Aridibaculum aurantiacum: one gene and its partner. The protein of the gene in region 2 interacts with the protein of the main gene of each other region in a pairwise test. Links are inferred from orthologs where the notes say so. Each region holds a gene or a part of one and is shown on either strand. Other genes may lie near its edges.

Region 1 (11,542 bases), on a different replicon or contig from region 2:
AAGCAATTACAGGCACCGGTAGTTCTGTAGCCAGCTTTTTAGTGATATCTAAAGCAAAACCTTTTTTAGTACCGTCATTGTTCATAGAGGTTAGCAAGATTTCACCGGCGCCTCTTTCTACTCCTTCTTTTGCCCAATCAAAACATTTTGCTTCTGTTTTGGTGCGACCACCATTCAGGTATACATACCATTCTCCATCTTCCTCCTGGCGAGCATCTATAGCCAGCACGATACACTGCGAGCCAAAATTTCCAGCCAACTGATCAATCAGCCCCGGGTTTTTAAACGCAGCAGTATTAACGGATATTTTATCGGCGCCATTACTGAGTAAAACACTTACATCATCTACTGTACTTATACCGCCACCTACTGTGAAAGGAATATTGATCTTATGCGAAACGCGGTTCACGAGTTGACTTAAGGTTTTTCTTTTTTCAACAGTAGCCGTAATGTCTAAAAATACCAGTTCATCAGCGCCAGCTTTCGCATATAATGCTGCTAACTCTACAGGATCACCGGCGTCGCGAATGTTCTCAAAGTTGACACCCTTAACCGTTCTGCCATCTTTTATATCCAGGCATGGGATTATTCTTTTGGTCAGCATTATTTCACTTTTACCAGTTCTTGCAGTGTTACCCGCCCTTCATAAATTGCCTTGCCAATGATCACACCTTTGCACCCAATCTCAGCCAGCTGATACACATCATTGATGTTGCTTACGCCACCACTTGCTATAAAATGAAGTGTAGGAAATTTTTCAATGATGTTCTTGTATAGATCAATAGATGGGCCTTCCAGTTTTCCATCTTTACTTACATCAGTACAAAATATTTTAGTGACACCTTTAGCTGTATACTTTTCAATGAAATCATATACCCAAACGCCGGTAGTTTCCAACCATCCACCAACAGTTATCTTTTCATCTTTCACGTCTGCGCCCAACATGAACTTGTCTTCTCCAAATGTGGTGAGCCAGCTACTAAAAGTTTCTTCATCCTTTACGGCTATGCTTCCTACAGTAGCATAAGCCGCACCAGACTCTAAAACTATACGTACATCTGTATCTGTTTTTATACCACCACCAAAATCAATAACCATCTTTGTTTTAGCAGCTATCTTCTCCAGCACTTTCCAATTGGTAACTGCGCCTTTCTTTGCACCGTCAAGATCTACCAGGTGCAGTCGGGTAAGACCGGCATCTTCGAATTGACGAGCTGCATCCAGCGGGTCCTGGTTGTAAACTTTTACTGTATCATAATCGCCTTCTGTTAGCCGCACACATTTACCATCAATGATGTCTATAGCAGGTATGATCTCCATTATATTCTAGTAAGAAAGTTTGCTAATATTTTTTCGCCTGTTTCTGCACTCTTCTCCGGGTGAAACTGTACGCCATAAAAGTTATCGCGGTGTAAGGCTGCACTATAAGGTTGAATATAATCTGCAGTGGCAATGGTATGTTCACCTAAGGCAGCATAATAACTGTGAACAAAGTAGCAGTAACCTTCAGAAACCTCTTCCATCAAATCACTCTTCACGTTGTATATCTTGTTCCAACCCATCTGTGGCACTTTAAGTAATGCCGATGGTTCAGCAGGAGCAAAACGTTTTACTTCTTCCTTGAAAATACCGAGGCAAGTAGTGTCACTTTCTTCGCTGTGCGCACACATCAGTTGCATGCCCAGGCAAATGCCAAGTACAGGTTGTTGTAAATCTTTTATAAGTTGATCTAGTTTTCTTTCGCGCAGGTAAGCCATAGCCGTACCCGCAGCACCCACCCCTGGAAAGATCACTTTATCAGCGCCTTTGATTTCTTCCGGGTTATCAGAAACTACAGCCTCTGCTCCTATTCGTTCCAATGCAAACAGTACTGACTGAACATTTCCTGCATTGTATTTTACTATAACAATTTTCATATCTCCTCAATTTTACCTGCTAACCGATAGCAGGTGTATCTAACATTAGCTGTAAGAATTTCAGGTCAAGCCACCTGCCGAACTTATAGCCTACCTCTTTAAAATGAGCCACCTCTTTAAAACCAACCGACTGGTGTAAAGAAATACTGGCCTGGTTAGTGGCATCAATCCCTGCCACTATGCAATGATTACCTTGTAGCTTAGCTGCATCAACTACATGATTAAGCAATAACCTTCCTGCTCCTTTCCCCCTGGCAGTTTCTGCTACATACACAGAGTTTTCAACCGTGTATTGATACGCCGCCCAGCGTCGAAAGGGGCCAAAGGTACTAAAGCCAATAACGGCATCACCATCTACTGCTACAAAAATGGGAAAACCATCTTTTTCTTTGTTTGCAAACCACTCCTGCATCATTTGCTCACTATGAGCCTCATAATCGTAAACGGCAGTTGTATGTAGTATCACATCATTGTATATCTGCCGGATAGAAGGCAGATCAGAAAGAGAAGCAAGTCTTATAGCTATCATGGGGTAAAGCAGCCAGCATTGTTTTTAATCAAGTGGCTGGTTCACTTGTTGAACAAAAGAACGGATTGCTTCCATATCTTTCACACCAGGCGCAGTCTCAAATCCTGAATTGATAACTATGGAGAATAGATCTTTAGCCACTTTATCGTGCCGGAAGCGCTGTATATTGGCTACATCTGCCGGCGAAATAGCTCCGCTAAGCAAGAAAGGCTTACCAATATTTCTGCCGCTAAGCTTCCGCCAGTTGAACTGCTTGGTTTTTGTTCCGTAAATGGTGGAAGATGAATTGAATAAAAACATATCACAGTCAGCGTAATAATCCTTAATTACCCACTCCATATGATCGTTTTCTACAAAATGAAAACCCTTGATAACTGAAACATAATTTGAGATCCTTTCGCAGAAATAAGGTGTTTCATCACCACTTAACTGCACCATATCCAACCCAAACGCATCTACTTGCTTCATGATCTCTTCGTAAGAAGCATTGGCAAAAATGCCGATCTTAAAAACCTTGAGCTTTTCCTTTTTTATTGTTTCGCCGGTAGTATGGTTGAGAATGTAGTATGGAGACTGTGGAAAGAAATGAAGACCTGCAAACTGCACGTTCTCTTCATATAACTGGTGCATCTGGTTGATGTCAACCATTCCGGATACCATTATTCTTTGATGAATAACGGGCGATTTAGTGGGTTCGTTTTCAGTTGCTATTAATGACACAAAAAGAATTTTGATTGAAACATTTGTTCTTTCTTCAAGTGGCGTATGCAACCGGTGCTCTTACTGATGCACTTGTTGTATTAGTAAAGATGCAATTTAAACCTAAATAGTTTGTTATCAAGCTGAACTTACTGCAATTGCACTTTCTACTGCTAAAAAATCCTATGAGCAAATTGAAGCGGGTATGCTGTTTGAACACAGAGAGTTTCAAACATGAACTCATGAAAATAGAACACGAGGCAAGCGGCAACGGAGGAAAATTCTTTATTGTTTCTGATAACAAGCAAATAGCCAAAATGCTATATAATGTGGAAGACAATTCATTACAAATCTATTCTACAGAAGTAGACAAAGAGCACAGGGAGCAAAACCTGGCAGGGCAAATGGTGGAACAAGCCGTGGCATATGCTACTGAAAAAGAATGGAAGATTGTACCAATATGTTCATTTGCTAAAGCGTTTATTCAAAAAAGGCCTGACCTGCAGCATATACTATAATAGCAGGTTAAACCTGTTCATCATTCATTAATCCGCCTTATTTTCATTGCATGAAAAACCTGATTGTTGCTACTATACTTAGCTTATTTATGACCACTGCCGTTTCTGCCAATGCTGATGCCATACTAGGAGTTTGGCAAAATGGTAGCGGCAAAGGTCACATACAGATCTACAAAGAAAATGGCAAGTACTTCGGAAAGGTGATCTGGCTAAAAGAACCGCTTAACAGTGAAGGAAAACCAAGATTAGATGTTAAGAATGCTGAAGTGGAAAAAAGGAATAAACCCATCATTGGCTCCATCATACTACGCGACTTCGTATATGATGATGCTGAATGGAATAGCGGGAGGATTTATAATCCTGAAGATGGAAAAGAATACAAAGCTTTCCTGAAACTAAAGGATTCTAAAACACTTAGTGTTCGTGGTTATATCGGCTTTTCGTGGATTGGAAAAACAGATACCTGGACGAAGATCAGGTAAAGAATAAAGTTTAAAAGAAACAGCTTGTTCGGAATGAACAAGCTGTTTTTGTTTAGAGTAATCCTTTGGTAGTTGGTAAATGGTTACTGAACGGATCTCGCTTCACTGCCATCCTGATTGCTTTGGCAAAAGCTTTGAAAATGGCTTCGATTTTATGGTGTTCATTATCTCCTTTACATTCTATGTTCAGGTTGCATTTTGCAGCATCACTAAAAGATTTAAAGAAGTGAAAGAACATTTCAGTAGGCATCTCTCCTATCTTCTCCCTTTTGAATTCAGCATTCCACACCAGCCAGTTACGACCACCAAAATCCACCAGCACTTTTGCTTCTGCCTCATCCATGGGTAAAGCAAATCCATAGCGTTCCATGCCACGCTTATCGGCAAGTGCTTTAGCAAAGGCTTCTCCCAGTGCTATCCCCGTATCTTCTATGGTGTGATGTTCATCAATGTGCAGATCTCCTTTAGCGTGTACTGTCATATCTAATTTTCCGTGACGCGCTATCTGGTCAAGCATGTGATCAAAGAAACCTAACCCAGTTGCTATATCTGCCTTACCTGTACCATCCAGGTTTAGCTTTATGGATATCTTAGTCTCGTGTGTATAACGTTCATGTTCCACTACGCGTAGCCCCTGCTTCAGGAATTCATAGATAGCCTTCCATTCAGTTGTTTCCATGGCTACCACTTCACGCAGCGCTTCCACCGCATCAGCTATTTCACCACCACCTAAAGAAGGATCGTTGTTCAGCCAGATGGCTTTGCATGCCAGGTTCTTTGCCAGTTGTACATCTGTGATCCTGTCACCAATTACATACGAATTCTCAAGATCATATTTCTCCTTATCAAGGTAATCCTTCAGCATACCGATAGAAGGCTTCCGGGTATCCAATCCTTCATGTGGAAATGAACGATCTATATGAACTGCAGAAAAATGAATGCCTTCATTCTCCAGTGCCTTCATAATAAAATCATGTACTGGGGTAAAAGTAGATTCAGGAAATGCATCTGTACCTAGTCCATCCTGATTAGACACCATTACCAGTTCATAATCCAATTCAGCGGCTATCTTAGTCAGGTAGGTAAACATGTAAGGATAGAACTCCAGCTTGCTGAAATCATCTATCTGGTAAGTGGGAGGCGCTTCATTGATAATGGTCCCATCCCGGTCTATAAATAATACTCTTTTCATTTTGTTGATGTTTGTTGATGGCAGGTAGTGATGCCTGTGGTTTTCTAAGCAGTTTATGATTCAGCTTTTATGGCTGGTTCTTCGTGTAGCATCCAGTCAATGGGCTCAACACCTTGCTTTACCAAAAGTTGATTTGCACGGCTAAAATGTTTGCATCCAAAGAAGCCTTTATCTGCACTAAAAGGTGAAGGATGCGCTGCTTTTAAAACATGATGTTTGGTTTCATCTATCAGCACCTGCTTTTCCTGTGCATACCTGCCCCATAGCATAAATACAATACCTGATCGACTATCAGAAAGTTTTTGAATAACAGTATTGGTGAATTCGGTCCATCCCAATGTAGCATGACTGGCAGGTTCTCCGGCCCTTACAGTTAATACAGCATTTAGTAATAGAACGCCTTGCTGAGCCCAACTGGTAAGGTCACCTGATGTAGGAATAGGCATCCCAACATCTGCCTTTAGCTCTTTAAAAATATTCACAAGGCTTGGTGGTGGCTTTACTCCTTTAGGTACTGAAAAGCTCAGTCCGTGTGCCTGTCCAGGCCCGTGATATGGGTCCTGCCCAAGTATTACCACTTTCACTTTATGAAAAGGTGTTGTATTGAAGGCATTGAAGATTAACTGGCCTGGAGGATAGATCACTTTCTTCTGCGCACGTTCTACTTTAAGAAAAGTAACCACTTGTTGAAAGTAGCTCTTAGCAAATTCCTGTTCCAATATTTGCTTCCAACTATCTTCAATTTGCACATCCATATATTTCGTTTGGTTGCAAACTAATTAAAAATTACTTTTGCTGCCGTTCAAAAAACGAGTGGTCGTTTCAAAGAACGGACAACATGGTCCGGTAGCTCAGCTGGATAGAGCAACTGCCTTCTAAGCAGTAGGTCTCAGGTTCGAATCCTGACCGGATCACAAAGCGAAGTCTAAAACCGGCTTCGCTTTTTTTATTCTGGTAGAAACTATTACATGAGCACGATAAAAAACATCTTTGGCCGCATTTGGGCTTTGTGGGGAATCATTGTCTTTACGGCAACACTCCTTATTGTTATCATCCCTATCCTGCTCACGTTTCTTATTGCCGAACCAAAAGGCACCGCAATTTTTCGGATCATTTCAAAAGCATGGATGAATGTCTTTCTAACTCTTATTGGCTGCAGGATTATCATAAAAGGAAAAGACAACTTTAAAAAAGGTGAAACATACGTAGTGGTAAGTAACCATAATTCGCTTATGGATGTACCACTTACCACACCGTACATACCTGGGGCAAACAGAACCATTGCTAAGAAATCGATGGCGAAGGTTCCTTTGTTTGGTTGGGTATATACACGCGGCAGTGTGCTTGTAGACAGGAATAGCGATGAAAGCAGGAGAAAAAGCTTTGACTTAATGAAGCAGACGCTGGCACAAGGGCTGCACATGGTTATCTATCCTGAAGGAACGCGCAACAGAACTAAAGACCCGCTAAAACAATTTTATGATGGTGCATTCAAACTAGCTACCGATACAGGTAAAGAGATAATCCCTACACTCATTTTTAATACACGTAAAGTTTTACCTCCTAATAAAACATTTTACCTGGAGCCGCATACAATGGAAATGCATTTTCTTTCGCCTATACCTACAAAAGGAAGAACATCTAAAGAGGTAAAGGAGCAGGTATTTCGCATTATGTGGGAATACTTCAAACTGCATGAAAGCAGGTAAGCTTACTGCCCGTAAAAGAACCTGGAACGATTGATCCGTAGGTCGCGTAAGATGCCGGACTTAGGACTGATGGTAATATTGAATGACCGGAACAATCCAATTGGTGTAAGATTAATAGCCATTTGCCAACAGTGCATTTCGCGGCTGATGAACATTGTCAGCGTTTGAATTTGCTTTGTCTTAAAATCATAGTAAGTGCTTCCTCCCATTTTCCAGCGCGGTGTAAGACTAAAATCTCCATTCACACTTACGTTAGAAAATACATCCGTTCTTTGACCACCTGCATACGGGTTGAACGTATTGGAGAAACTCAATGAATACGACAGGTTAACTGACCATGGAATGTTGAAATCAGTGAATTCAGCAGGATTGCTCCGTACATAATCCAACTGTCGCTGCTGCTCTTCTGGTGTCATGTATTCATCGCGGGGCGCCTGGTTATCACCACCCTTTCCATCTTTCGTTTTACTCTGAAAAGAAGTGGATATAGCTACTTGTCCATTGGTAATTCGGCCAAGGCTAAAGCGGTCTGCATTCCAAGTCAGCTGGTTGCGTCGGATGCCTCTTTCATCCAGTGAATAAGGATCTAAAACTGCATTGGCCGTGATATTGATCTTTTCAAATAAAGTACTACGTAAGTAAAGATTAAAAGGTGCTAAACGCATACTATCAGCGAGGAAATTGTACGCACTATTGAAACCAAATCCATCAATCAGGCGAACTTTTTTTACCGCTCCTGCCGATGTATCCTTACGGTTACGCACTTTCATCTCGAGTAAATTATCAACACCGAAGGACATACCAGCAAACCGCCTGTCGCCGATCATTTGAGCTCCTGTTGTGGTTGAGAAAGGTAATCGGACTCTTCCTGTACTATCGGCCTGTATCATTTCAAAGTTGCCCCTGTTCAGGTCTGGCCTGTAGTTCAGGCTGAAGTTGGGCCTTACCTCGTGCCTTATAGCCTGCACATCTGATTTAGGATTGAAGTTGTACGTACCAAATATTCGCGTATTAGCCGACAATGAGAATTGTGTTTCTCTTTCGGTGTAAAAGCCGCGGGTGGAACGGAGGCGTACTACTTTCAATGAATCATCATAATAAGCGCGTTGTGCCTGGCCAAACCATCTTTCGCTGTACGATACCCCCGGCGCCAACTGAATAGGGCCTAACTGTGGCAATGATAGCGTAATTGGAATGTTATGATTGGCGGTCCACAAAGAAGTATCAAGCAGCCTGCGCAGGTTGAATGCAGAGTCATAAAAACTTACCTGGTTCTGTACATTACCATTATAAGCAATACCCAATTTCTCATACCACTTAGGTGTACCTACTTGCTCAGCCTTTTGGAATGGATAGATGGTAACCATGCTGAAAGTAGCATTAGGTAAAGACAAGTTGATCAGCCTGCTCACACTGTTCTGGCTATGGTTTGCATTCAGCGACAGGTTGTACTTTCCTCTCCAGTCTTTGGTATACGAGATAGTTGAGTTCAACTGGTTTTGGAAATTCTGCAAGGTGTTATTTGGAACAAACCGGTTGAAGCGGGTGCTACCTGCATTCACACTTGCAGAGAAATTTGTTCCCGGTCTTGCTTTAGCATCCCTGGCATGGTTCCAGTTAATCATAAAGCTCTTTGTCCTGGTAAATTCGTCCTTAACGTTTCCTGTCCTGTTCAGGATCTTGGTGTTTTGTATAGCTAAATTTAACCCGCCTCTATACCTGTAACGCCGCATGTAGTTAGGCGAAATATTCAGGTTCCATCCACCATAACTGTACAAGTTACCGCGCACCATTACATCCACGTAATCATTCAGAGCTTTATAATATCCAAGCCCTTCTAAGCCTAAACCAAAATCTTCGTTGGCAGCAAACTGCGGAGGAAGCAAACCTGATTGACGGCCACGGTTAAGAGGAAATATTCCAAACGGCAGGTAAATAGGTACAGGCACGCCTTCAAATTCCGGCGAAGCAGGCCCTGACACTGCCATCTTCTGGTTTATGATCTTTAGCCTTTTACTCCTGAAAGCAAAGTGCGGCGTATCAAGGTTACAGGTTGTAAATCTTCCACGCCATGCGAAGAGCGTATTGTCATTTACCTTCTTTACAGTGTTGGCATAAATGAACATCTCGCCTTCCTGTATATAGGAGCTTTTCGTCAAACCTTTTTGCGAACGCAGGTTGTAAAAAATAGAGTCGCTATAGCTGGTTGTTTCACCTTGAATAAGTTTAGGCTTATCCATTGGATTACCACTTGTATCAGCAACACCATAAGCCAACACCATTTGCTTTTCCTGGTCCAAGCGAACAACTGCTGCATTGATCTCCACATCCGTATACTTGGCTGAAGACTTACCATAAAGAATGAATTGCTTGGTATCGATAAACAACACGCCACTATCTTCTGCGGCATAGGTTATAGGTGCATCAATAGAATCCTGCGAGACCCTTACATTCAAAGTATCTATAGTTTGAACCGGGGTATCTAAGGTATTGATGAGAGGCGTATCGGTAATGGGTGGTGTGTCAATTCTTGATTCAGCTATCACATTTCTTAATGTGTTTGCCGGGATAGCTGATCCATTTTCGGTAGAAAGAGTCTGCGATCTATTGCTGCGAAGTTTTGTTGTATCCTGTTGTTCTTCTATGCTTTGAAAAGAAAAAATATATAAGGGATACTTGGCATTCAACTGTGGCGTTATTAGGAAAACAATCACAATTACCAAAATTGATGATATTGATTTTGACCTAACTTTACAACGATTGCCCATAAGTAGAAGAGGCAAATTTAATGGGAATTGCTTGATGCAGTTGTGAAGTTTAACGTTTTGAAAATCTAACCCCTAAAGAATTCAATATGCTAAGATGTAGTGTTGCTGTATTTCTTTTACTTACAGTCCTTTCTTTCTTCTCCTTTACCGACCCCCAACCAAAGAAACCAAGTGCACTTCGTACCATTATTATTGATCCGGGTCATGGTTTGCCAGACCCTGGTGCGCAGGGAGCTTATAGCAGCGAATCACAGATTACACTTGCACTTGGTCTGAAACTTAGAGACAGGCTTTTGGAAGTTTTACCTGAAACAAATATTCTAATCACGCGTACCGATGAAGGTCTTCCTGCCGGGCTTACAGACAGGAACAAAGCCAACCGTTATCGTGCTGATTATGCTAACGATAATAAAGGGGATTTGTTCATTGCCATTCATGTTAACTCTGCAGCGCCACGCTACGAAAGAAGATTGGAAGGTTATAAGGAAGAAACTTATTATGTAACCACAGGTAAAGGCAAGAGCAAGAAAAAAGTAGAGAAGACACGTAAGGTGCCTATTTACAAGTCGTATAAATTATCATGTAATGTTCGCGGTACTGAAACTTATATCTGGGCAGTAAATAAGCAAGATCAAAAGCAACAGGCAATTAACCGTAAAGACGATCACGAACAATATTTCGAAGCACAGGATAGCGCCTTCAGTTATTTCGATTCACCTGAAGCAAAGATTTTTGCATCGCTTCGTACAAAAAAATATTTTGACCAAAGCCGCAATGCAGCAGCCCTGGTGGAAGAAGAATTCAAAAAACTGGGTCGTAATAGCTTTGGCGTAAAACAAAGAAACCACGAAGGCATTTGGGTTTTACAAGCTACCAATATGCCTAGTATCTTAGTTGAAACCGGCTTCATTTGCACACCCGATGAAGAGGATTACCTCAACAGTGAAAAAGGGCAGAATGAACTGACCTATGCAATGATGAGAGCCGTTTTAAGATATAAAGAAGCATTAGACTCAGCTCCGGAAGCCAGCAAGAGCGTTACCAGGACAAAGTAAAGTATTGAAGAATTTAAACAGGAGGATCAGCCGTGGTAAGAAGCATAATTTTTATAGCCCTATCGTTATCCATATTTCATTCCGCATTAGCTCAAAAAGGTCAACTTAAGAAAATCATTGTAGACGCTGGTCATGGCGGCTCCGATGTAGGAGCTCGTGGCCGCTATAGCAATGAAAAAGATGTTTCGCTGGCAGTAGCTCTTAAACTAGTGAAAGCACTACAACAGGAAATGCCTGATGTAGAGGTCATTCCTACACGCACTTCTGATATTTTCCACTCGCCTCCTACTAAGGCAAACATTGCCAATTTCAATAAAGGCGACTTGTTTGTAAGTATACACTGCAATGCTGCGCCGCCTAGTAAACATTCAGAAATAGTAGGATATAAGACCGAAACCTACTACACAGGTAAGGGTAAAAAAAGAAAAAAGCATACGCGTAAAGTACCTCAGTACCGTACGTGGACATCTCCTAATCCTGCCAAAGGAACAGAAACCTATATCTGGGGTGCACATAAAACAGACCAGAAGGAAGCTGCCATGCGTGAAAACGAATCGCTTTACCTGGATAGTGCAACAGCCAATCACGTAAAAGATTTCGATCCCAACTCGCCGGAAAAAATGATCCTTTACTCGCTGAAGACCCAGCAGTATTTTGGAAGAAGCGCCAACCTC
Region 2 (11,709 bases):
CACCCCGTTCCTTTCCTTGTTCCTTGGTTAAGCGGTTGTACTACTGTGACCTCAGCAATAGAATTTCATGCGTGTCTCTTTTTGACATAAAGATTTCAAGTTGAAGCGGCTTGCCAACCACTCAAGGCATCAGTGGTCAAATGCTCTTCATCACAGCATTACATAAGCTAAATAGTAAGACCCCGGGAATGGGCTGTATATCATTCCCGGTGCCCTTTTTTTGGTTACTTTTTTTGGGCACACAAAAAAAGTGACAACAAGAATTGCTTTTCATTACCAATGGTGAAAGCATACACCAATTGCATGATAAGGCCAGCCCTAAGCATTATCTCATTTACTTATATTTATCATCCAAACTACCTGCATGACCAGAACCTGCCTCCTGCTGCTTATCATGAGCATCGTCACTTCTACAGTAGATGCACAATCGGTTTCCTGGGCTCATAATCTTGGTTTGGCGCACAATCATTTCATCTCGGCTTTGGCCACAACACCTGCCGGCGAGAGTGTTACCGCCATCAATAACCGCAAGGCAACTATGAGCCTGACAGGCTTATACATGGGCGACCTGGTCATACAGAAAAAGAGTGCACAGGGTAGCATGAAGTGGGAGAGATTGTTTCCGGCAACGGCGATCGTAAAAAGCATGAAGATCGATAACAGCGGAAACATCATCATCACAGGTGGCTATAGTGGTGTGCTGCAACTTGGCAACTACAGTTTTTCTTCCGCAGCGTCGCCCAGTATGTTCCTGGCTAAACTAGATACCGCTGGCAACGTGCTGTGGGCGGTTGCCGAACAAACACTTACACATGCCAGCTATGGAGCAAGGCTGGCTATAGGAGGTGATAACGAAATTTACATGACCCTGAACAGCTCCTTTCATGGAAGTTTTTCGAAGTATACACCTGCTGGTGTTTTGGCCTGGACTAAAATTGCTACAGGTGTAGAAACCTTTAGCGGTATAGCTGTGGATACCAATGGAGACCTGTACGTGACAGGCACCTGCGAGCGCAATGCAGTGTTTGATGCCATTGCGCCTGCTATGCCGGCGGCCAGTAGTTACTTTACCTTTTTGGCCCGCTACAATGCACAGGCGCAGGCACAATGGGTGGAACTGCAGCTGTATAATACGTTCGACACAAGAGATGAATTGTTGCTGCATAACAACCACTTGTTCTGGATGCACCAGAGAAAGGTAAACGCCTCCGCCAGTGTTTCACTCACGCTTCAAAAATTCACTAGGCAGGGTTCAATGGTGGCAGAGATGACACCTTTCAATGTGTCTTCGCTGGCGCTGCATAAGTTTATGGCTAATCGCTTTCTTATTACTTCAAAAGGTGAGATGGTTATTTCTTTAGCGGCAACTGATACAGCGCGTATAGTGGTGCTCGATAGCCTGCTGACCTATCAGAAGGAGTTTCGCCTGGAGTCGAAATACATAGGTCTGGGACAGCTTGCTCCCATCTTTAGTTCGTACAACGATACGCTTGTTTGTGGCGGTAATTTTTCCGGGGCAACGGTGCAGGTTGGTAGCGTGGTAGTACCTAATGCCAATACGCCTGTTACGCAAAATGATATCTTCCTTACATCCTTTACGTTCGATACTGCTTCTTCGCTGCCGGTAAAGTGGATTGATGTATTGGCAGGCGTGCAACGAAAACAGGTGGTACTGAAGTGGTCGGTAGCAGGTGAGGTGCGGAACACTGGTTTTGACGTGGAAAGAAAGACCAGTAACAGCAATTGGAAGAAGCTGGCATTTGTACCGGGATCGGGAACAAGTACAACTATCAACCGTTACGCTTACACCGATGCCAACGTTCCTACAGGAACTGTTTTGTACAGGCTGAAACAGGTAGATCACGATGATAAATATGATTATTCTCCCGTGGTAAGGGTGAAGACAACCGGGCTGCCGGAAAATGCATTAACGGTGTATCCCAATCCTGTAAAAGATAAAGCTGCTATACATTTCACTTTAAAAGAAACCACTGCTGTGGATCTGTCTGTTTTTAGTGCAGCAGGAATCCGTCAAAGATCCCTCATTAGTGAAGTGCTGCTGGAAGGCAGCTATGTAAGAACGATTGATTGCAGCGGCCTTGCACCGGGTGTGTACTTCCTTCGCCTGGTGGTGAATGGAGAAGTTAGCAGCTACCAGATGATAAAAGAGTAGGGATGGGGGCTGTTCTTAAAATATCGATTCGCATTATAAGAACCGAATTCATGTTACGTAAAGTAGAATGCAACATTTACTTGCTCTGCACAATCCAAAATTCCTATAACGTGAATCCTCAAATTTCCTATCTTCCATCCTCCTTCCCCGGATACATCCCCCAATGTTTGCCTGAAGGAAGTTTTGCACAGCAGACACTGTGAAAGAAACTTTTTCCATTTTGATTAACTGCTAAAGATCACCCTTGGCCACAGCTTACTTAAATAAGAAATCACTTTCTGAAAGAGACATCTGCACGAAGTTTATCACACCTGCAATAGTTGCTGCAGGATGGGATGTTGATACACAGGTCCTGGAAGAAAAATCCTTCACCGACGGTAAAATATTTGTAAAAGGTAAGTTGACTGCAAGAGGCAAACGTAAAAGAGCCGATTACATCCTGTACTATAAGCCAAACATCCCCATTGCAATCATTGAGGCAAAAGATAATAATCATACAGTAGGTGCAGGGGTGCAACAAGCCCTTGAATATGCTCAGATACTAGATATTCCCTGTGTGTTCAGCAGTAATGGTGATGGCTTTGTATTCCACAACAGGACAGCTAAAGGTGCTGGTATAGAAACTGATCTTGAGCTGGATCAATTTCCTTCACCGGATAGCTTATGGAAAATTTACCAACTATATAAGGGTATCACCAAGCCAGAAGAAGAAAGGATAATTGCACAGGATTATTTTACTGACGGTAGCGGCAGAAGTCCCAGGTACTACCAGCAGATCGCCATCAATAAAACTATTGAAGCTGTTGCCAAGGATCAGAACAGGATACTGTTGGTGATGGCGACAGGTACAGGCAAAACCTACACTGCTTTCCAGATTATATATCGCTTATGGAAAGCCGGTGTGAAGAAGCGGATACTTTTTCTTGCAGACCGAAACGCTTTGATTGATCAAACAAAGCGTGGAGACTTCAAGCACTTCAGGGATAAGATGACTGTGGTGAAGAACAGGGTAGTGGATAAGAGCTATGAAATTTACCTTGCCCTGTACCAAGGTTTGTCTGGAACCGATGAAACAGCAAATGCGTATAAACAATTCAGCTCTGACTTTTTCGACCTCATAATTATTGATGAGTGCCATAGAGGGAGTGCATCTGAGGATAGCGCATGGAGGGATATACTGAAATACTTCAACAAGGCTACCCATATTGGCCTGACTGCTACTCCGAAAGAAACCACGACCATCTCCAACAGCGAGTACTTTGGTGATCCAATCTATACCTATTCTTTACGACAGGGCATTGATGATGGCTTTCTTGCACCTTATCGTGTAGTTCGAGTAGGATTAAACATAGATCATGAAGGATGGCGCCCTGAGAAAGGCAAGACAGATAAGCAAGGCCAACTGGTAGATGACAGGATTTACAACCGTCGAGACTTTGATAAATCACTTGTTGTTGATGAACGGACTGATACAGTGGCCAGGAAGGTTAGCGAGTTTCTACGAGGGACTGACCGGTTTTCAAAGACCATTATTTTCTGTATTGATATTGATCATGCAGAAAGAATGCGTAAAGCAATGGCTCGTGAAAATGCAGACTTAGTAGCAGACAATTACAAATATGTAATGCAGATCACGGGTGACAATGATGAGGGAAAAAGGGAGTTGGACAACTTCATTAATCCTGAAGAAAGATATCCTGTGATTGCCACTACCAGTAAGTTGATGACAACAGGTGTAGATGCGCAAACCTGTAAGGTGATTGTGCTGGATAGTAATATTCAGAGTATGACCGAGTTTAAACAGATCATTGGGCGCGGTACCCGCATCAATGAAGAGTTTGGTAAGATGTATTTTACCATAATCGACTTTAGAAATGTAACCGACTTATTCGCAGATCCTGCATTTGATGGTGATCCTGTTCGTGTAAAAGTAACTTCTGAAGGTGAAGACTTGGGGGATGTAGAAGACGAAGAAGAGCAGGAGCCATCAGACGATCCATTGGATGAAAATGAAGGCTTGGAATGGGGAGAGGCAGATGAGCCTTTTGTTCCGGGTTCAGGAGAATTTATTGATAGGGAGCCTGCCCGGCGTGAAAAGGTATATGTAAATGGAGTAGACGTTTCTGTTCTGGTAAGCAGGGAAATGTATTTCGATCACCAGGGCAAGCCGATCACGGTTTCACTGAAGGACCATACGAAAGAGATCATCAAAGATCAATATGCGTCGCTTAATGAATTTCTGCAGAAGTGGAATGATGCGGATAGGAAAGCTGCCATTATAAAGGAACTTGAAGAACAGGGTGTTTTGGTAGATGCCTTACTAGGTGCAGTTGACAAAGAATTAGACTTATTTGATTTGATCTGTCACGTAGCCTACGATCAACCACCACTTTCCAGAAAGGAAAGAGCCAACAACGTAAAGAAGCGCAACTACTTCACCAAATATGGAGAGGAAGCCCGGCTGGTGTTGGAAGCGTTACTGCAGAAGTATGCTGATGAAGGAGTGACCACCATTGAAAGTACAGAAGTACTTTCTTTGCACCCCTTTGATGAGTATGGTACACCACCGGAAATCATCAGGATGTTTGGTACAAAGGACAAATATTTTGAAGCCGTTAAAGACTTAGAAAAACAATTATATCAAATAGCATAAGATGGCAGCATTAAGTATTTCTGAAACTCAATTCGCCTTCACATATTTCCATAAGTTTAGCCTATTGAATAGGAAACAATCTTATCATTTTGTTTTTCCAACTTTAAAACAAGAAGGTAATCCTTTATCAGGTTATGCTGGGGCCGACATTGTCATTAGTAAAAATCTTTTTATCCAATTTAAAGTGCCGGAATATTTAAAAACCGGTGGAACTTTAGAATTCTATAACTATAATGCCCGGGACCTGTTTGATCCTCCTTTTTTTAGAATGAGAGTAAAAAATAAACTTCTAAATGGAAAACCAAACTCTGGGCAGTATCAAATGCTGCAGCGTGCTGCAAGAAGTGGGAAGTCCGCTCAGTATATTTTCCCAGTTTTTAATAACGAATTTCAGAACGACAAACGGGATGACGCAGACTATTGGTTTAAAGACTTCTTTGACTTGGAACCAAGCACTTCAATGCAGCGTTACTGTATTTCAGTTGATTTCTCTGATATGCTTACACCAGAATTTGATCTCGATAATGTAGATACTCATACCCTATGCACTGATTATAAAACAGGAATGGGGGATGGGGACATTTATTTATTTTCGGAAGCAAAACATGTTAATGCGAGAAAGTTTAATTCAGCACTTACATATGACAATATTTTAAATTGGGAGGAGGAGGGTGATTATACAATAAGAGAAACAGAAGATCAAGTACGAGAGATATTTGAAATAAACCAGAAGTTCGAAAGTCTTAGTGAAATACAGAGCTATTTGCTTAGTTTCTATGACATTTATTGGATGCCAATTGTGAAGATAGCAGCGTAACAAATTAATTACAACAAAATAACATTTCTGAGAATAGTATGTCTAACCTAACCTCCACCATAAAATCCATACAGGACATTATGCGCAAAGATGCCGGCGTTGATGGCGATGCGCAACGCATTTCCCAACTCGGCTGGATGCTGTTCCTGAAAATATTTGATACAAAAGAAGAAGATTGGGAAATTACTAACGACAATTATAAATCACCCATACCCAAAGACCTTCGTTGGCGCGAATGGGCTGCCGATGAAGAAGGCATGACCGGAGATGAATTACTCGGCTTCGTCAACAATTCCCTGTTCCCACGCCTGAAAGACCTGAAGCTACGGCATAACAAAGATGCCGGTCTTATGGTAAAACAGGTGTTCGAAGACAGTTACAACTACATGAAGAGTGGTACGCTGCTCAGGCAGGTCATCAACAAGATTAACACAGGCATTCAGCTAACCTCTAAATCCGAGCGACACCAGTTCAACGATATTTACGAACAAATACTCCGCGACCTGCAAAGTGCCGGTAATGCCGGGGAGTTTTATACCCCCCGTGCCGTTACACAATTCATTGTTGAAATGATTGCACCAAAGCTGGGCGAAGTAGTGCTTGACCCCGCATGCGGAACCGCCGGTTTCCTTACCAATGTTATTGACTATATCGAAACCCACCAGAAGGTAAAAACTCTCGAGCAGCGCCAGCAATTGCAAAACTGCATCACAGGTGTCGAAAAGAAACCGTTGCCCCACATGCTTGCCACTACCAATCTTATTTTGCATGGCATAGAGGTACCGGTTATACAACACGACAACCTGCTCAACCGTAGCTGGACCGAATGGAGCAACAAACACAGGGTCGATGTCATTGTTACCAACCCCCCTTTTGGCGGTATGGAAGAAGATGGTGTAGAAAATAATTTTCCTGCACAATACCGTACCCGCGAAACAGCCAACCTGTTTATGTCGTTGGTCATTCACCTGCTAAAAGATGGCGGACGTTGTGGGCTGGTATTGCCCGATGGCTTTTTGTTTGGCGAAGGCGTAGCCACCCGTATAAAAGAAAGCCTGCTCGAAAAGTGCAACCTGCATACCATAGTGCGATTACCCAATGGCGTGTTTGCCCCTTATACAGGCATTAAAACAAACCTGCTGTTTTTTACCAAAGGCAAACCCACCAAAGACGTTTGGTATTTCGAACATCCTTACCCCGATGGCGTAAAGAACTACAATAAAACCAAGCCCATCAACATAAAAGAGTTCGACCTCGAAAAAGCCTGGTGGAACAACCGCGAAGAGAACCAATATGCCTGGAAGGTCAGCGCCGAAGAACTAAAAAAGCGCAACTACAATTTCGATATCAAAAATCCAAACAGCACCGAAGAACAACACCAATATACCAGCAGCGTATTAATTGATTTGCTCGGACAATCATTTGCCAAAAGCAACCAGTTACTAAAACAATTAAAAGAAGAATTGGTATGATACAAGGTGCAGTAACTCCGGTTAAGCATCGTTGCGTCGCATTTCGTTCATCTGATGTACTACTATTAAACAGATAAGAAGAATGAGTTGGAAGATTGAAAAGCTTGGAAACGTAATAACTCAAAGGAAAGAGTTTATAACGATAGACAATTCTGTTGAATACAAACGTTGCCGTGTTCAGGTTAACAGGAAGGGAGTTGTTTTAAGAGACATTGTAAAAGGCATTGCAATAAATACCAAGAAACAACAAGTATGCAGAGAAGGTGACTTTCTAGTTGCAGAGATTGACGCTAAAGTAGGAGGTTATGGTTTTGTTCCAAGTGAATTAGAAGGTGCAATAGTTAGTAGTCATTACTTTTTATTTGAATTAGATGAAACTAAGCTGTTGAAAGATTATTTAGCATGGCTTATTAAAACAGATATTATACAGGATCAAATTACTTCAAAAGGAAGTACAAATTATGCTGCTATACGACCACATCATGTTTTAAACTTTGAAATTCCTCTTCCTTCCCTTGGCGAACAGGCAGTTATTGTACATAGGTTAAATATCATCAATGAGGAGTATAGTTTACTTGATAAAGAACTTGACCAACAACAAACCTATCTCCAACTTCTCCGCCAAACCATATTGCAGGAAGCCGTACAGGGAAAACTAACCAAACAAGACCCAACAGAGGAACCAGCAACCGAATTACTAAAACGCATAAAAGCCGAAAAAGAAAAACTAATAAAAGCAGGCAAGCTCAAAAAAGAGAAAGAACTACCACCAATAACAGAAGATGAAATTCCTTTTGAATTGTCGGAAGGATGGGCGTGGGTGCGAGGGGATGATGTGGCATCATTCATTGACCCACAACCAAGTCATAGAACACCACCAGTGGTTTTAAATGGTGTGCCTTATATAGGAATGACGGAAGTGAGAGATGATGGAACAATAGATTTCGATAGTGCTAGAAAAGTGTCAGTAGAAGTTCTTAAGGAGCACAACAAAAGATATACACTTGAAGATGGAGATTTTATTATTGGTAAAATTGGAACTATAGGTGAACCTACGTTTTTACCTAAGCCTTTCAACTATACCTTATCTGCAAATATCATTTTAGTTCAACCATTTCGAAATAGTATAGACGCCCATTTTATTACTTACTATTTGCAGTCTCCTATAGCAATTGATTTATTAAAATCTCAATCAACTAATAGTACCCATCTTGTTTTTGGTATTAAAAAATCAAGAATGTTATTGTTTCCTCTTCCACCTATGAAAGTACAAAAGGTTATAGTAGCCAAAGTACAGCAATTGCAACAGCAGCTAAGCCAGTTAGAAGCCCAGGTACAACAAAGCAGGCAATATGCGCAGCAGTTGTTGCAGAGTGTATTAAGGGAAGCGTTTGAACAAAGGGGTAAGGTGTATGAGATGGAGGAGGAACAGGTTTTAAATATGGTAGCGGAGGGAGAGGTATGAGTTACTTGGATAATTTAACTCCGAAAGAAAAAAGTGTCTTAAAAACATTTCCGTCGTTCCAACAATATTATGAGCTGGAAAAGGAAGAGTTTGAAAACCAAACTTCTTCAGATTTTTCTACCTACACATTAAAAGCTGAAAACATAATTTTTGAACATGATTATGGATTCACCGGAGAATTAGATTGTTTACTGGCTTTTAAGAATTGTTATTTTAAGACGGATGTAACCTTTCATAATGTTACTATAAAGAAAGAGATCAATTTTACACGCTGTTATTTTGATAATGAGCTTTATATTGACGAAACTTCGAAATTTGAAGGAGATTTTCATTTAATTGAAGTTTCAGTAAAGCGTCAGATGTATGTTAAGGGAGGGGATTTTGGTATTTGCAAGTGGACCTTGAAAGACAATGGAATATTGAAAATTAATGGAGGAAAATTTATTGATCTGAATATCGGTTATTGGGGCGCAAAATCTATTTTAAAACAATTGAGTTTTCATCTTCCTAAAGTTCATGGTGTTATAACGGTATCCGGAAATAAATCAAAAATTGAAAGATTAGATTTCTTTCAGTACAGTGCAAGCGTTTCCTTGTCAGTTGAAGATGTTTCAGTAAATAGTATAAGCTTCTATAGATATAGAAATGAAAAATCTTTAAGGTTATCCAATTTAAAATCCTTTGAAACTGATCATCCTTCCCAATTCTCAGTTGTTGAATCCTATCTCGGAAAAGCGGAGTTTTACTCCATAAACTTTGAAGAGTTCAGAAGTATAAATTTTCTAGATGCGCATTTTGTTGATACGATTTTTGTAAATGCACGATTTAGTAATTCCATTAATGCTTACAAAGGCCGACTCGTCGGCAAATCTGAGGAAGAGAGAGCTTTAATCAAAAAAATAAAGCTTTTAGAACAGAAAAGATCAGTTTTCAGAAAATGGTTTAAAAGGCCATCTTATGATCCCTCAATTATTGCTTATTATGAAAAGAAAAGGGAAATCCTAAGGCAATTGAAGTATGCGCTAAGTAAGCAAGGTGATACTATAAACGAGCAAAGGTTTCATTCACTAGAAATGAAAGCGCATGATCGATCATTAACCTGGAGAAAAAACTTTTGGACAAAGCTAATTATTAAGGCAAGTTCATGGACTGGTGATTTCGGACAAAGTATTTGGCGACCGTTTCTTTTCTTGCTAGCAGGGCATCTATTACTATTTTACCTTTTGTTGCTTTGTGGAATGTTCAGTCATTTCTATTTTTCTTGGGCACAAAGAACTATGGATGGTTTCTGGCTTGGATTTCATGAATATTTTAAGCTAATCAACCCTTTGAGGAAGACGGACGAGACTTTTGCGGGAGGGTTCATACTGGTTGACATACTAATGAGGGTTTGGGCTTCTTATATGATTTATAATATTATTAGGGCATCAAGAAGATTTATAAAATAGTAGTCTTATGATTGGGAAAGAGGAGCAATTATATGAAATTTTGGGTGCTGCAAAAAAAGCGGCAATTGAATACAAAAAATTGACTGGTAAACCACTTGGGATTACAGGTGAAATAGCAGAGGTGGAGGTGGCTAGAATTTTCAAATGCCAGCTTTGTATTGCAAGACAGGAAGGTTATGATCTGATTGGAGAGAAAGGAGAGAAGATTCAGGTTAAGGGGAGAGTTTACAATCATAACCATCGAGTGCCCTCTATCAATATAAATAAAGTATGGGACACAGTAACTCTGGTTTTGTTAAACCAAAACTACATCCCATTTTTAATTTTTAAGGCGAAGAGAAAAGTAATTGTTGATACATTATTAGTGCCGGGATCAAAAGCAAGAAATGAAAGGTTTTCAATGAGTGTTTCTAAATTTGTAAGCATTAGTGAGCTTATTTACGAGAATCGAAAAGCCAACTTAAATGGGGTGTCGTTTAGATTAATCAAGAGGTCTAAGAAGATTATTGAAGAATGAAGTGACAAGGCTAAAAAAAATAATTCCAATCAATTCAAGCTATAGCAAATAAGTTAATAATGTTTGTAGCATCCCCTTCTAACATTGCCGCTTCCTTCAACCGAATTGCCAATGATCTATTCAATAACTACATCATCCAGGTAAACGATAACTTTTATCGCTTATTAGAAATTGAATTTTATTACAACGATTCTAAAGAGCATAACGATTCATATACCCACGGTCATAAGTTGCAAAAAAGATCAGGCTATTGGTATGTACATGGTTCAGGTATTGACATTGCCATAGGTAACGAACAAGCGTATGGTGGAATATTGCTTAGGAGCATACAGAAGCTACAGCCAGCTACTGCTAATACAAAGGAGCAATACAACTTTGGTCCACAGAACGTACTTACAGAACTCATTAGCGGCTTCAATAGCTGTATTGATGGAGCTCCAAATGTATTTGCATTAGTGAAGCCTGAAGAACATGGTATCACGATTGAACCAGTACCTGAAGAAGAGATTATACAATGTGGCAGGATAGGCTTATCAGCAAAGGATGAGCAGTACAGAGATTCATTGTACCGATACCTTATTCATCCACACCTTCCGCATAAAGAGAAAACAAAGATGGCTGAACTGCTATATAAAAAGTGGAGTGCTAAAGAAGATCGTCTAGATAAAATAAAAGAGCTGTTGGGTAGTGAGTTCTTAAAGAAGTATAGATAGATAAGAACCAAAAGATGCTAATAAAATTTCATTACCCCCCTTTATGTTCCAGCTGTTCCGCAGGGCCACCTCGAACTTAAGGATAAACGCCTGCCTGTCGGCAGACAGGTTGTTCTCCGTACAACCTGCTTTGCAAAAGCAGGGTAATGATAGGTTAGTGTATTGGCAAACCTTCGAAAAGCTGATGGTGACAAGCAGTTGTTGGCTCGCTGCTGTCAGCACTGCCGTACAAGAGTGCGACCCCGCAATGCTGACGGGGCAGGCTGCAACGATGATCAATCGGAGTTACTTCAGCTTGTACCATAAATTCCTTGTTAGCGCAAGTGTTCGTGTAGTCAGTTTCATTCTTCCGCAGGATCGCTAAATCAAACATGATAGCAGGATCCCGCAATACTGATGGGGTACATGCATCCGGCACAAGGATTAACTATTCTTTCATTTCATAAAAGCA

The links.
Region 1: the proteins of J4N22_RS12085 (region 2) and ung interact in binary tests that used the Escherichia coli proteins (3 or more experiments, as listed by UniProt). The link is inferred for Aridibaculum aurantiacum from one-to-one orthologs.

The regions. Positions count from the first base shown.
Region 1 is NZ_JAFEWC010000001.1:2,475,289-2,486,830, forward strand. What follows is about bases 4,241-7,005. They hold ung (uracil-DNA glycosylase), read right to left. Parts: upstream 6,092-7,005; coding sequence 5,390-6,091; downstream 4,241-5,389. Other genes in these bases: hisB (bifunctional histidinol-phosphatase/imidazoleglycerol-phosphate dehydratase HisB), read right to left, coding at 4,241-5,336; J4N22_RS10390 (lysophospholipid acyltransferase family protein), read left to right, coding at 6,305-7,005. Outside these bases: imidazole glycerol phosphate synthase subunit HisF, read right to left, coding at 1-604; hisA (1-(5-phosphoribosyl)-5-[(5-phosphoribosylamino)methylideneamino]imidazole-4-carboxamide isomerase), read right to left, coding at 604-1,320; imidazole glycerol phosphate synthase subunit HisH, read right to left, coding at 1,320-1,916; J4N22_RS10355 (GNAT family N-acetyltransferase), read right to left, coding at 1,936-2,445; J4N22_RS10360 (phosphoribosylanthranilate isomerase), read right to left, coding at 2,470-3,165; J4N22_RS10365 (GNAT family N-acetyltransferase), read left to right, coding at 3,330-3,662; J4N22_RS10370 (DUF2147 domain-containing protein), read left to right, coding at 3,713-4,144; more of hisB, read right to left, coding at 4,197-4,240; more of J4N22_RS10390, read left to right, coding at 7,006-7,045; J4N22_RS10395 (putative LPS assembly protein LptD), read right to left, coding at 7,048-9,759; J4N22_RS10400 (N-acetylmuramoyl-L-alanine amidase family protein), read left to right, coding at 9,900-10,868; J4N22_RS10405 (N-acetylmuramoyl-L-alanine amidase), read left to right, coding at 10,901-11,542. UniProt on the Escherichia coli protein: Excises uracil residues from the DNA which can arise as a result of misincorporation of dUMP residues by DNA polymerase or due to deamination of cytosine.
Region 2 is NZ_JAFEWC010000002.1:93,428-105,136, forward strand. Bases 4,967-7,898 are described here. They hold J4N22_RS12085 (type I restriction-modification system subunit M), read left to right. Parts: upstream 4,967-5,681; coding sequence 5,682-7,115; downstream 7,116-7,898. Other genes in these bases: J4N22_RS12080 (hypothetical protein), read left to right, coding at 4,967-5,643; J4N22_RS12090 (restriction endonuclease subunit S), read left to right, coding at 7,198-7,898. In the rest of the region: J4N22_RS12070 (T9SS type A sorting domain-containing protein), read left to right, coding at 365-2,173; hsdR (EcoAI/FtnUII family type I restriction enzme subunit R), read left to right, coding at 2,418-4,826; more of J4N22_RS12080, read left to right, coding at 4,828-4,966; more of J4N22_RS12090, read left to right, coding at 7,899-8,580; J4N22_RS12095 (hypothetical protein), read left to right, coding at 8,577-10,028; J4N22_RS12100 (DUF6998 domain-containing protein), read left to right, coding at 10,036-10,545; J4N22_RS12105 (DNA-3-methyladenine glycosylase), read left to right, coding at 10,605-11,258. UniProt on the Escherichia coli protein: The subtype gamma methyltransferase (M) subunit of a type I restriction enzyme. The M and S subunits together form a methyltransferase (MTase) that methylates A-2 on the top and A-3 on the bottom strand of the sequence 5'-AACN(6)GTGC-3'.